DNA from 3 places in the Stenotrophomonas forensis genome. Region 1 is predicted to be linked to each of the others. Evidence: predicted binding sites of a transcription regulator. Region 1 holds the regulator's gene; each other region holds the start of a gene.

Region 1 (3,271 bases):
GTGCAGCTGGTCGAGCAGGGCCTCGAATTCGTCTTCGGTGATCAGGTCGCCGCCGCCGGCAGCGGGTGCCGAGGCGGTGGGGGCCGCGGTTCCGCCGCCGTGCATGTCGAATTGTGCGATCAGCTCCGGCGGGGCGTAGCCCGGTTCGGTGCCGGAAGACACTGCATCGAGCATCGACTGCAGGTAATCCAGCGATTGCTGGGCCGCGTCGAAGTGATGGGCCTGCAACACGGCCTGGCCAGCGCGCGCGATGCCGAGGGCTTCTTCGGCAGCGTGGCACAGCTCGACCATGGCGGTGACGCCGAGGAAGCCGGCGCCGCCCTTGAGCGTGTGGTAGCCGCGGAACACCGCATTGAGCTGCTCGCTGTCCTGCGGTGCCTGCTCCAGCGACACCAGCTGTTCGCCCAGCCGATCCAGGATTTCCTGGGCCTCGATGATGAAATCGGCAGTGATGTCGTCGGATACCGCGCTCATGCTTACAGCCCCAGATCCGACAACAGGTCGTCGGCGTCGTTCTGCGAGACCGCGTGGCGGTCCAGTCCCTTCAGTGCCGGCCCGGCCAGTTCCGGGTCGGTGCGATGCTGTTCCGGCGGCAGGCCGAGCGCGCCGAAGCCTTCGTGCACGCGGCGAACGATGCCGACCACGCGACGGATGATCTGCCCGGTCAGGTCCTGGTAGCTCTGGGTCAGGGCGATCTCGGTGAGGTTGTGGCGGATGCGCTCAAGCTGCGCGTCCTGGCCCGGCTGCAGGCCTTCGGCGCGTAGTTGTTCGGTCAGGCTGCGGCATTCCTCGGCCAGGTCGAGGGTGCGGTGCGTGGCCTGTTCGGTCATTGCCACCACGTGGTCCAGGCGCGCGCAGGCGTCATCCAGCTCACCGGCTTCGCTGGGTACGGTCGGCAGTTCACCCAGCGCCTGTCCCAGTTCGCGGGCCAGCCGCGAAAGGCCGCTCATCATCGGCTGCGTGCGCAGCGCGACCAGTCCGTCGATGCGCTGCCGCCAGGCGGCCTCGTCACCGGACTCCAGTGCGTCCAGGGCTTCCTGCAGGCGCAGGGCGAGGGCGTTCTTGTCGACCGTGGTGTCCATCAGGCGCTGGCCGCCAGGCGTTCGAAGATCTTGCCCAGCTTTTCTTCCAGGGTCTGCGCGGTGAACGGCTTGATGATGTAGCCGTTCACGCCGCTCTGGGCGGCTTCGATGATCTGCTCGCGCTTGGCTTCGGCGGTGACCATCAGCACCGGCAGGGTCTTCAGCTTGGCATCGGCACGGATCGCCTTGAGCAGCTCGATGCCGGTCATCACCGGCATGTTCCAGTCGGTGACCACGAAATCGAACGGCTGGCTCTGCAGCAGCGACAGCGCAGCATGCCCGTCCTCGGCTTCGGCGGTATTGGTGAAGCCCAGATCGCCCAGCAGGTTCTTGACGATTCGACGCATGGTCGAGAAGTCGTCGACGATCAGGATGCGCATGTTCTTGTTCAAAGCAGAGTTCCTTTGTTGTTCATTCCGGGCGGCCGGGGGCAGCCGCCTCGGGGATGTTCATTCTTCCAGGCCGGCGTCCGCCGCCTCGAAGATTTTCAGCCGGCCACGCAGCCGCAGCACGGCCTGGCCGTGGATCTGGCAGACCCGCGACTCGCTCACGCCGAGCACCGCGCCGATCTCCTTCAGGTTCAGTTCCTGCTCGTAATAGAGCGAGAGCACCAGCTGTTCGCGCTCGGGCAGATGGCCGATGGCCTTGCCCAGCTCGCGGCCGAACTCGCCGCGCTCCAGCACCTGCTGGGGGGTCGGGCCGCCCTGCGCTACGGTGTCCAGCTCGCCCTGGTCCTCGATGCGCGACTCCAGGCTCAGCACCTGGCCGCGTGCGGCATCTTCCATCAGCCGCAGGTACTCGGGCAGCGGCATCTCCATTGCGGCGGCCACTTCGGTGGCGCTGGCGGCACGGCCACTGCTCTGTTCGAGCCGGCGGATGGTGGCGGCGGCGTCGCGGGCGCGGCGGTGCACCGAGCGCGGCACCCAGTCGCCCCGCCGGATCTCATCGATCATCGAACCGCGGATGCGGATCGAGGCGTAGGTCTCGAACGAGGCGCCCTGGTCGGCGTCGTAGCTGCGCGAGGCCTCGATCAGGCCCATCATGCCGGCCTGGATCAGGTCGTCGACTTCGACGCTGGCCGGCAGGCGCGCGGCAAGGTGGTGGGCGATGCGCCGCACCAGGTCCGAGTGCTGGGCGATCACCTCGTTGGCGGCCGAGCGCTGGACCTCCCGGTACTGGGCTGCGCCTTTCATGCCGCCACCCCACGTTGCTTGAGGATGCGTTCGAGGAAGAACTCGACGCCGCCGCGCGGTTCGGTCGGCGCCTGCCAGCGTGCGGTGCGGCGGGCGATCTCGGTGATCGCCAGCGCCGCCGGGCTGGACGGGTAGGCCTTCACCACCGGCTGCTGGCGCTGCACCGACAGGCGCAGCCAGTCATCCTGCGGCACGCAGCCCAGGTAGTTCAGCGAGACATCGGCGAGGAATTTCTCGCAGACGCGGGTCAGCTTCTCGTACAGCACGCGGCCTTCGTTGGGGTCGCGCACCATGTTGGCCACCACCTGGATGCGGTCCACGCCGCGTTCGCGCGACAGCACCTTGATCAGTGCGTAGGCGTCGGTGATCGAGGCCGGCTCGTCGCAGACCACCACCACGGTGTCCTGCGCGGCCTGGCAGAAGGTCAGCACGCCGTCGGTGATGCCGGCGGCGGTGTCCACCACCATGATGTCCAGCTCGCGTTCCAGTTCGGAGAACACGTTGACCAGGCCGACATGCTCGGCCGGGGCCAGCTCGGCCATGTGGCGGCGGCCGGACGCGGCCGGGACCACCAGCACGCCGTTCGGGCCTTCGACGATGACGTCTTCCAGCGAGCAGCGGCCGGCGACCAGGTCGGCCAGCGTGAAGGTGGGGTTCAGCCCCAGGATCACGTCGATGTTGGCCAGGCCGAGGTCGGCGTCCAGCAGCAGCGTGCGCTTGCCCATGCCGGCCAGTGCCACGGCCAGGTTGGCCGAGACGTTGGTCTTGCCCACGCCGCCCTTGCCGCCGGTGACGGCAATGGTGCGCACAGGGCCGAGCGGCTCGCTGCGGGTGGCCGACAGCGGGAAGGTCTTGGTCAGCTTGGCGTACTCACGCGACGGCATGGTTCAACTCCGGGTTGCAGGGCATATCGGCCGCTCGGCGCAAATCTTCAAGGCGAAGTACAAGATTGGCTGCGCTGGCCCGGTGCAGGTCCTCCGGAACGTCCTGGCCATC
Region 2 (3,271 bases), 910 kb from region 1:
CAGCGGCACCGCTACCACTGTCGGCACCGCCGTTGAACTGGTCGACCGCCGCCATCGGTGCCCTTGGCCTGGCGGGTGTGCTCGGCGCGCTGATGGCGGCGCGGGTGGGGCACTGGATCGACCGTGGCTTCGCCCATCGGGTCAGCCTCGGTGCGCTGGTGTTGATGCTGCTTGCCTGGTGGCCGCTGCTGGGGCTTCAACAGTCGGTGTCCTTGCTGCTGCTGGGCGTGGTTGTGCTCGACCTCGGTGGGCAGGCACTGCACGTGTCGAACCAGGCCTTGCTGCTGCGCGCGCCGGCTGAACAGCATGGGCGCCTGGTGGCGCTGTACATGCTGTTCTACGCGGTGGGCAGCGGCATCGGTGCGGCGGCCGGACCGTGGGTGCAGGCCCGGCATGGTTGGGCCGCGGTGTGCCTGCTGGGGGCGGGCATCGCAGTGCTGGCGCTGCTGTGGTGGGGATGTGGGGCATACCGCGGCATGCCCCTGCGGAGCGACACGCCCGTCTGGCGTTGACGCTACCGTTGCAATGCGCGCCGCCCCGGCGCCTCCTGCAGCGCCTCGCTGGCCACCACCACGCGGTTGCGGCCGCTGCGCTTGGCCTCGTACATCGCAGCGTCGGCACGCGCCATCAGCCGCTCGTAATCCGGGTGGCCGTCATGGCCGGCCACGCCGATGCTGGCGGTCAGTGCCAGCACCTGCCCATTGGCCAGGGCCACCGGCGACTGTGCGATCTGCCGGCGCAGGCTTTCGGCAATCACTTCGGCCTGCGATTCGCTGGCCGCGACCAGCACCACCACGAATTCTTCGCCGCCATAGCGGAACAGATAATCGCTGCCGCGGGTGAGCTGGCCGAGCAGGCCCGCCACGTGCTGCAACGCGCGGTCGCCGGCATCATGGCCGTGGCCGTCGTTGATGGCCTTGAAGTGATCCAGATCCAGCAGCAGCAGCGAGAACGGCGTGTGGTTGCGCGTGGCCAGCTCGATCTCCCTGCGCAGTACCGTCGGCAGGAAACGGCGGTTGAGCAGGTTGGTCAGGGCGTCGCTGCCGGCATCCAGTTCGCCGATGCGCTCGAACAGCAGCGTCATCAGCGTGCGGATGGCTGCCAGGTCTTCGCGGATCAATGGCAGCCCGGCCAGCCGCTGGGCAGTGGCGTCGGTGGCGGCCTGTTGCAGGCGATCATCGATACGCGCCATCAACTGCCCGACCTGCTGGGTCTCGCTGCTTTCACCGAAGCTGGGGATGCCCTTGTGGGTGAACCACAGGCCGAACTCGGAGCTGGCCAGGCTGGCACTGTCGCTGCCCTGCACGTGGCCGGCCAGGGCGTACAGCAGGGCGTTCTCCCAATCCAGCAGCAGGGCGCGCTGACGCTCGCGCTCGGTGCTGACGTTCTGCACCAGCGAGAACAGCCGGTAGGCCGCATCGGCACGAGTGGAGCGTTCGCGCGCATGGGTGTAAGCCAGGGTCATGCCTTCCATGGCGATGTCCATGATCGCGCTGAGGCAGTCGATGGCGGCGAAGGCGGTGGCACTGTCGGGCGCAGTGTCGCGCAGGCGCACGAACAGCTCGTGCTTGAGCACGCGCGCGCCACGGGTCACCAGGTCGACGGGAATGCCGACCCGCGCGTGCACATCGCCGATCACCCGTTGCGAGGCGACGGTGGTGGCGATGCCGGCGGCATCGGTGGTCAGCAACTGCACCAGCCAGCGCTGCATGGCCGGTTGCAGGCGCTGCTTGACCTGCTCATGGGACAGGAAACGGCGTGCCCGTGCATCCTGCAGCAGCACTTCGTAGAAGCGCTGGGCCAGCGCGGGCGGGGCATCGGTGGCAGCGGCGCGCAACAGCGCGGTGGCGGCCGGGCCGGCCTGTTGCAGGCAATGCTGCCACGCCTCGGCCAACGGCTGGCTGGCATCGTCCAATTGGGGTGATTCCACGTCGATCTCTGGCTGCGTACGGCAAACCACCGGTATCGGCCGTGGTGGCGTGCGGTTGATGGCGGGTGAGCCGGCCTGTTTAAGCGCGATGCAGGCTTGCCCGGTGCGCAAAGCACATCGCGCCTGCTGCTGCAATGAGTGAACGCATTTGAGAATCAATCGCATTAATGGGAGAATGCACGCACGGAACGGGCCGCAGGCGACTGCAGCGACGCTCCGCCTCCCCCCTCGTCGTTGCCTCAAGCCCTTTGCCAGAGGCCCCGTTGCCCTGCCAGAAGGTCCAGATCATGTCCCGAGCCGTTGTCCTTTCGCCGCGCCCGCTGGCGCTCGCCGTTGCCGCCCTGCTGGCGGGCAGCGCCCTGACCGCCCAGGCCGAAACCGACGCAACCGATATCGACACGGTGCACGTCACTGCCTCGCAGATCGCGCGGCAGGCGCTGGGCACCTCGACCATCACCGCCGAGGACATCGCCAAGCGCCCGCCGGCCAACGACATCGCCGAGCTGCTGCGTACCATGCCGGGCGTCAACCTGACCGGCAACAGTGCCTCCGGCCAGTACGGCAACAACCGCCAGATCGACCTGCGCGGCATGGGCCCGGAAAACACCCTGATCCTGGTGGACGGCAAGCGCATCGGCGCACGCGATGCGGTGCGCATGGGCCGCAGCGGCGAGCGCAACACGCGCGGCGACACCAACTGGGTCCCCGCGGAGATGATCGAGCGCATCGAAGTGCTACGCGGACCGGCGGCAGCCCGCTACGGTTCCGGTGCCTCCGGCGGCGTGGTCAACATCATCACCAAGCGCCCGACCGGCGACCTGACCGGTGCGGTCGACCTGTACGGCCTGGTGCCCGAGCACAGCGCCGAAGGCGGCAGCGAGCGCGTCGGCCTGCAGCTCAGTGGGCCGATGACCGACACCCTGTCGTTCCGCCTGTACGGCAACCTCAACAAGACCGACGCCGATTCGCTGGACCTCAACCGCCAGTACGCGACCAACCCGAACGCGGTGCCGCCGGCCGGCCGCGAGGGCGTCAAGAACCGCGACGTCAACGCGCTGCTGCGCTGGGACGTGACGGCCGACCAGGTGGTCGAGTTCGAGGCTGGCACCAGCCGCCAGGGCAACATCTACGCCGGCGACCGCGCGGTCAGCACCACCGGCACCTCGACCGGCATCGATCTGGCTGCCTTGGCCGACGGCAAGGCGGAAACCAACCGCATGTACCGCAACACCGGTGCGATCACCCATCGCGGCCGCTGGGGCGACGTGACCTCGCGGGTTACGGCCGCGGTCGAGGCCGTCAACAACTCGCGCATCAATGAAGGCCTGGCCGGTGGCCCGG
Region 3 (3,271 bases), 2.0 Mb from region 1:
CTGCGCGAGGCGATCGAGCGCGTCGCCGCGGGCGAGACGCTGCTGATGCCGGTCAGCACCGAGCCGGTACGCGCCCGCTACCGCTTTCACGACGAAGCGCCTCCCAGCGATACCTTCGGCGAACGCGAAGTGGCGATCCTGCGCCTGCTGGCTGGCGGCTACAGCAACAAGGAGATCGCGCGCAGCCTGTTCCTGGCCGAAGGCACGGTGAAGAACTATGTTTCCGCCATTCTCGACAAGCTTGGTACCCGCGATCGTACCCGTGCGGTACTGAAGGCGATTACCCTGCGCATCATCTGACTGCGCCGCGCGAGGAAAACCCGTGAACCCGATCCTGCATGTCGAGATCCCCGCCAGTGACCTGGCTCGTGCCATCGCCTTCTATCAGCAATGGCTGCAGGTGGTGGTGGACGAGCCGATCCTGCTGCATGACTGCCACATGGCCTACCTGCCGTTCTCGGATGACGCGACGGGTGCCAGCCTGTCGCTGGTGCAGGGGGCGGACTACCAGCCCTCCGAACAGGGCGCGCGCCTCTATATCGGTGTCGATGATCTTGAGGCCAGCCTCGACCGTGCGCTGCAGGCCGGCGCCGAACTGCGCTTCGGCCCGGCCGACGCCGGCGACTGGCGCGTGGCCGAGATCCGCGACAGCGAAGGCAACCGCATCGCGCTGCAGGCGCGCGCGATTCTGTAGCGTCGAGCTTGCTCGACTGCTGTTGACGGCGCTAGCAACGCCTCCGTCGAGCAAGCTCGACGCTACGCGCTCATATGCCGTCGGCATCATTCCGGCCAACACCGCCGCTCTCGCTTCTGTAGAGTCAAGCTTGCTCGACTGCTGTTGACGGCGCTACCAACGCCTCCGTCGAGCAAGCTCGACGCTACGGTGTTGCGGCGCGCGAGCGCTGCAGCCAGTCATTGATCGCCGGGTCCAGCCGCGGGTCATCCGGCAGCTGCAGGCCGAAGTGCTGCTGCAGCACCTCGCGCACGTCACCGACATCGTGCAGCGGGCGTTTGTCCGGCGCTTGCCCCGGGCGGTACTCGGTGTAGTTGCCGCTGCCGATGGTGCGGCGCCAGTCCGGCCCGGTCAGCGACGCGCGCAGCTGGCCCGGGAAGCTGGAGTCGGGGTGGGTGCACACGTACCAGTTGCCCACCACGTTGTCGATCGGCGCAGGCGCCTGCAGGTCGAAGCGGTACATCGCGCGCCAGCCATCGCTGGATTCGGCTGACAGCACGAAATCGCCGTCATCGCCCAGCCGCTGCAGCAGGTAGCGCTCGTGCGGCGTGGCCTGCGGTGCGGTGTCGTGCAGGCGCAGCGGCACGGTGGGGGTCAGGCTGCCGAAGCCGGCATCGACCAGCCAGTCCTCGCCTTCCACATGCACGCGCAGCAGCAGATGGGTCCGTGCGGTCAGCTCGCCATCCTGTGCCGCCAGCAGCACGCGTGCGCTCAGCGGCTGGGCATCGAAGCCCAGCGCCTGCAGCAGCGCCAGCAGGCCGCCATTGAGTTCGAAGCAGTAACCGCCCCGGCGCTCGTCGAGCAGCTTGCGCTGCACGCTGTCCAGGTCGATCGGTACCGCGTCACGCAGCAGGCAGCTGAGCGTCTCGAACGGCAGCAGCGCGTTATGGCGTTGCTGCAGCAGTGACAGGCCGGCCAGGGTCAGCGGGGGTGGTGCATCCAGCTGCAGGCGCTGCAGGTAGCGGGGGATATCGAGCGTCGTCATGCGGACACCGGGCAGGGGAGGGACGTCCACTGTGCGCCCCCAACCGGGGTTGAGGTCAAGCGCAGCGCCGGTGTCATGCCCCCGTCGCCTGTGCCCGGTACAAAGGCCGCGTCCGCCCGCGAGCGTCGCAGTGGCACGAAAACGGGCCTAAAGTTGCCGGGAATCCAGCCGATACAGGTGCGTCCTTCCGCCTGGAGTCTGTCATGTCGGCCGTCGTTCCCCACCTCCGGTCCCTGCGCACGCATCTGGCCCGCCTGCGCGCGGCGTCGCCCGGCGTGCTGTCGTCGAGCGTGCTGTCGTCGAACCTGCTGCTGTGGCTGCAGCCGCACCGGCTCAGCGTAGCCAACAAGCTCAAGGCAACCCTCTGGGTCTGTGGCCTGGGCCTGGTGGCAATCGCCGCAGTCTACGCCTGGACCGGCCACGCCAGCGCACAGGCCGCACGCAATCAGGCCCGTTACCAGCGCGGCAGCGACCTGGCCGCCAGCCTGGCCACGCGCGTGGCCGAAGCCCGGCGCCTGCAGACCCAGTATGCCCGCAGTTTCGATGATGCTGACCGCAACCAGTTGCTGGCCACACAGAAGGCACTGCAGGCCGACCTGCAGGCGCTGCGCGCGATACCGATGGATGCCGGGCGGCGCAAGGCACTACAGGTGCTGACCGAAGCCGCGGACGCATTCTCTCAGGGCGTCGCGGCCCTGTTCGAACGGGTCGACGAGATGGGCCGGGGTGATGCCGGCCTTGCCGCGCAGCTGCAGCAGGCCGCCGACACCCTGCAGGCGCAGGTCGATGCGCTGCAGCGCCCCTTGCTGGCGCTGTCCCTGCAGAAGATGCGCCGGCAGGAAGCATTGCTGCTGCTCGACGGTGACTCTGCCCATGCCGACCGTGCCAGCGAAGAGAAGCTGCCGTTCGACCTCGCGCTGGCCGGCCTGTCCACCGATGTGCAGGACGCCCTGCGCAGCGGCATGGAGGCCTATCAGGTCGCCTTGCTGGGTTACACCGCCGCCCGCGTCGGCCTGGATGTGGAGGCGCAGTCGCTGCTGGATACCGCCGCCGGCGTGGCGCCGGCACTGGCCGCCTTCCAGCAGGCCCAGGTGGCGGCGCTGGCCGAGGCACAGGCGCGCCAGCAGGCCGGCACGCGCGCCATGAGCGTACTGTTCGCGCTGACCCTGCTGCTGGTTGCCGGCGTGCTGATCACCAGCCTGGTGCTGGTCCTGCGCGCGGTGCGCCAGCCGATCCAGGACACCCTGCGCTTCGCCAGCGATATCGCGGACGACCGCCTGGACACCACCTTGCGCGTGTACAACGCCAATGATGAGATCGGCCAGCTCGCCCAGCGCCTGGTCGACATGCAGCAGCGCCTGCGTGCGCGCATCGAGACCGAGCGCGCGGTGGCGCGCGGCAATACCCGCGTGCGCCAGGCGCTGGACAGCGCACAGACCGGCCTGATGGTGATCGATGCCGAAGGGCTGGTGGCTTATGCCAACCCGGCGCTGCTGCAGCAGCTGGACCTGCAGGCTGACGCGCTCGTGGCCAGCGAAGCGGTGCGCCTGCAT

Evidence for each region. Region 1 encodes FliA, which starts transcription of late flagellar genes. Its sites were predicted from a motif close to TAAAGTTTNNCNNNCNNNGGCCGATAA; they were not measured.
Region 2: the regulator FliA is predicted to act here: its motif matches at 1,963-1,989, upstream of K5L94_RS06685 (GGDEF domain-containing protein).
Region 3: the regulator FliA is predicted to act here: its motif matches at 1,867-1,893, upstream of K5L94_RS19840 (methyl-accepting chemotaxis protein).

Annotation. Positions count from the first base shown of each region.
Region 1 is NZ_CP082270.1:2,329,119-2,332,389, forward strand. Features, by position in the region: gene K5L94_RS10955 (chemotaxis protein CheA) at 1-474, opposite strand, end outside; gene K5L94_RS10960 (protein phosphatase CheZ) at 477-1,082, opposite strand; gene cheY (chemotaxis response regulator CheY) at 1,082-1,474, opposite strand; gene K5L94_RS10970 (RNA polymerase sigma factor FliA) at 1,532-2,275, opposite strand; gene K5L94_RS10975 (MinD/ParA family ATP-binding protein) at 2,272-3,159, opposite strand; gene flhF (flagellar biosynthesis GTPase FlhF) at 3,146-3,271, opposite strand, start outside.
Region 2 is NZ_CP082270.1:1,415,108-1,418,378, forward strand. Features, by position in the region: gene K5L94_RS06680 (MFS transporter) at 1-512, shown strand, start outside; gene K5L94_RS06685 (GGDEF domain-containing protein) at 515-1,930, opposite strand; gene K5L94_RS06690 (TonB-dependent siderophore receptor) at 2,218-3,271, shown strand, end outside.
Region 3 is NZ_CP082270.1:4,334,170-4,337,440, reverse strand. Features, by position in the region: gene K5L94_RS19855 (response regulator transcription factor) at 1-300, shown strand, start outside; gene K5L94_RS19850 (VOC family protein) at 323-694, shown strand; gene K5L94_RS19845 (arylamine N-acetyltransferase family protein) at 879-1,718, opposite strand; gene K5L94_RS19840 (methyl-accepting chemotaxis protein) at 1,922-3,271, shown strand, end outside.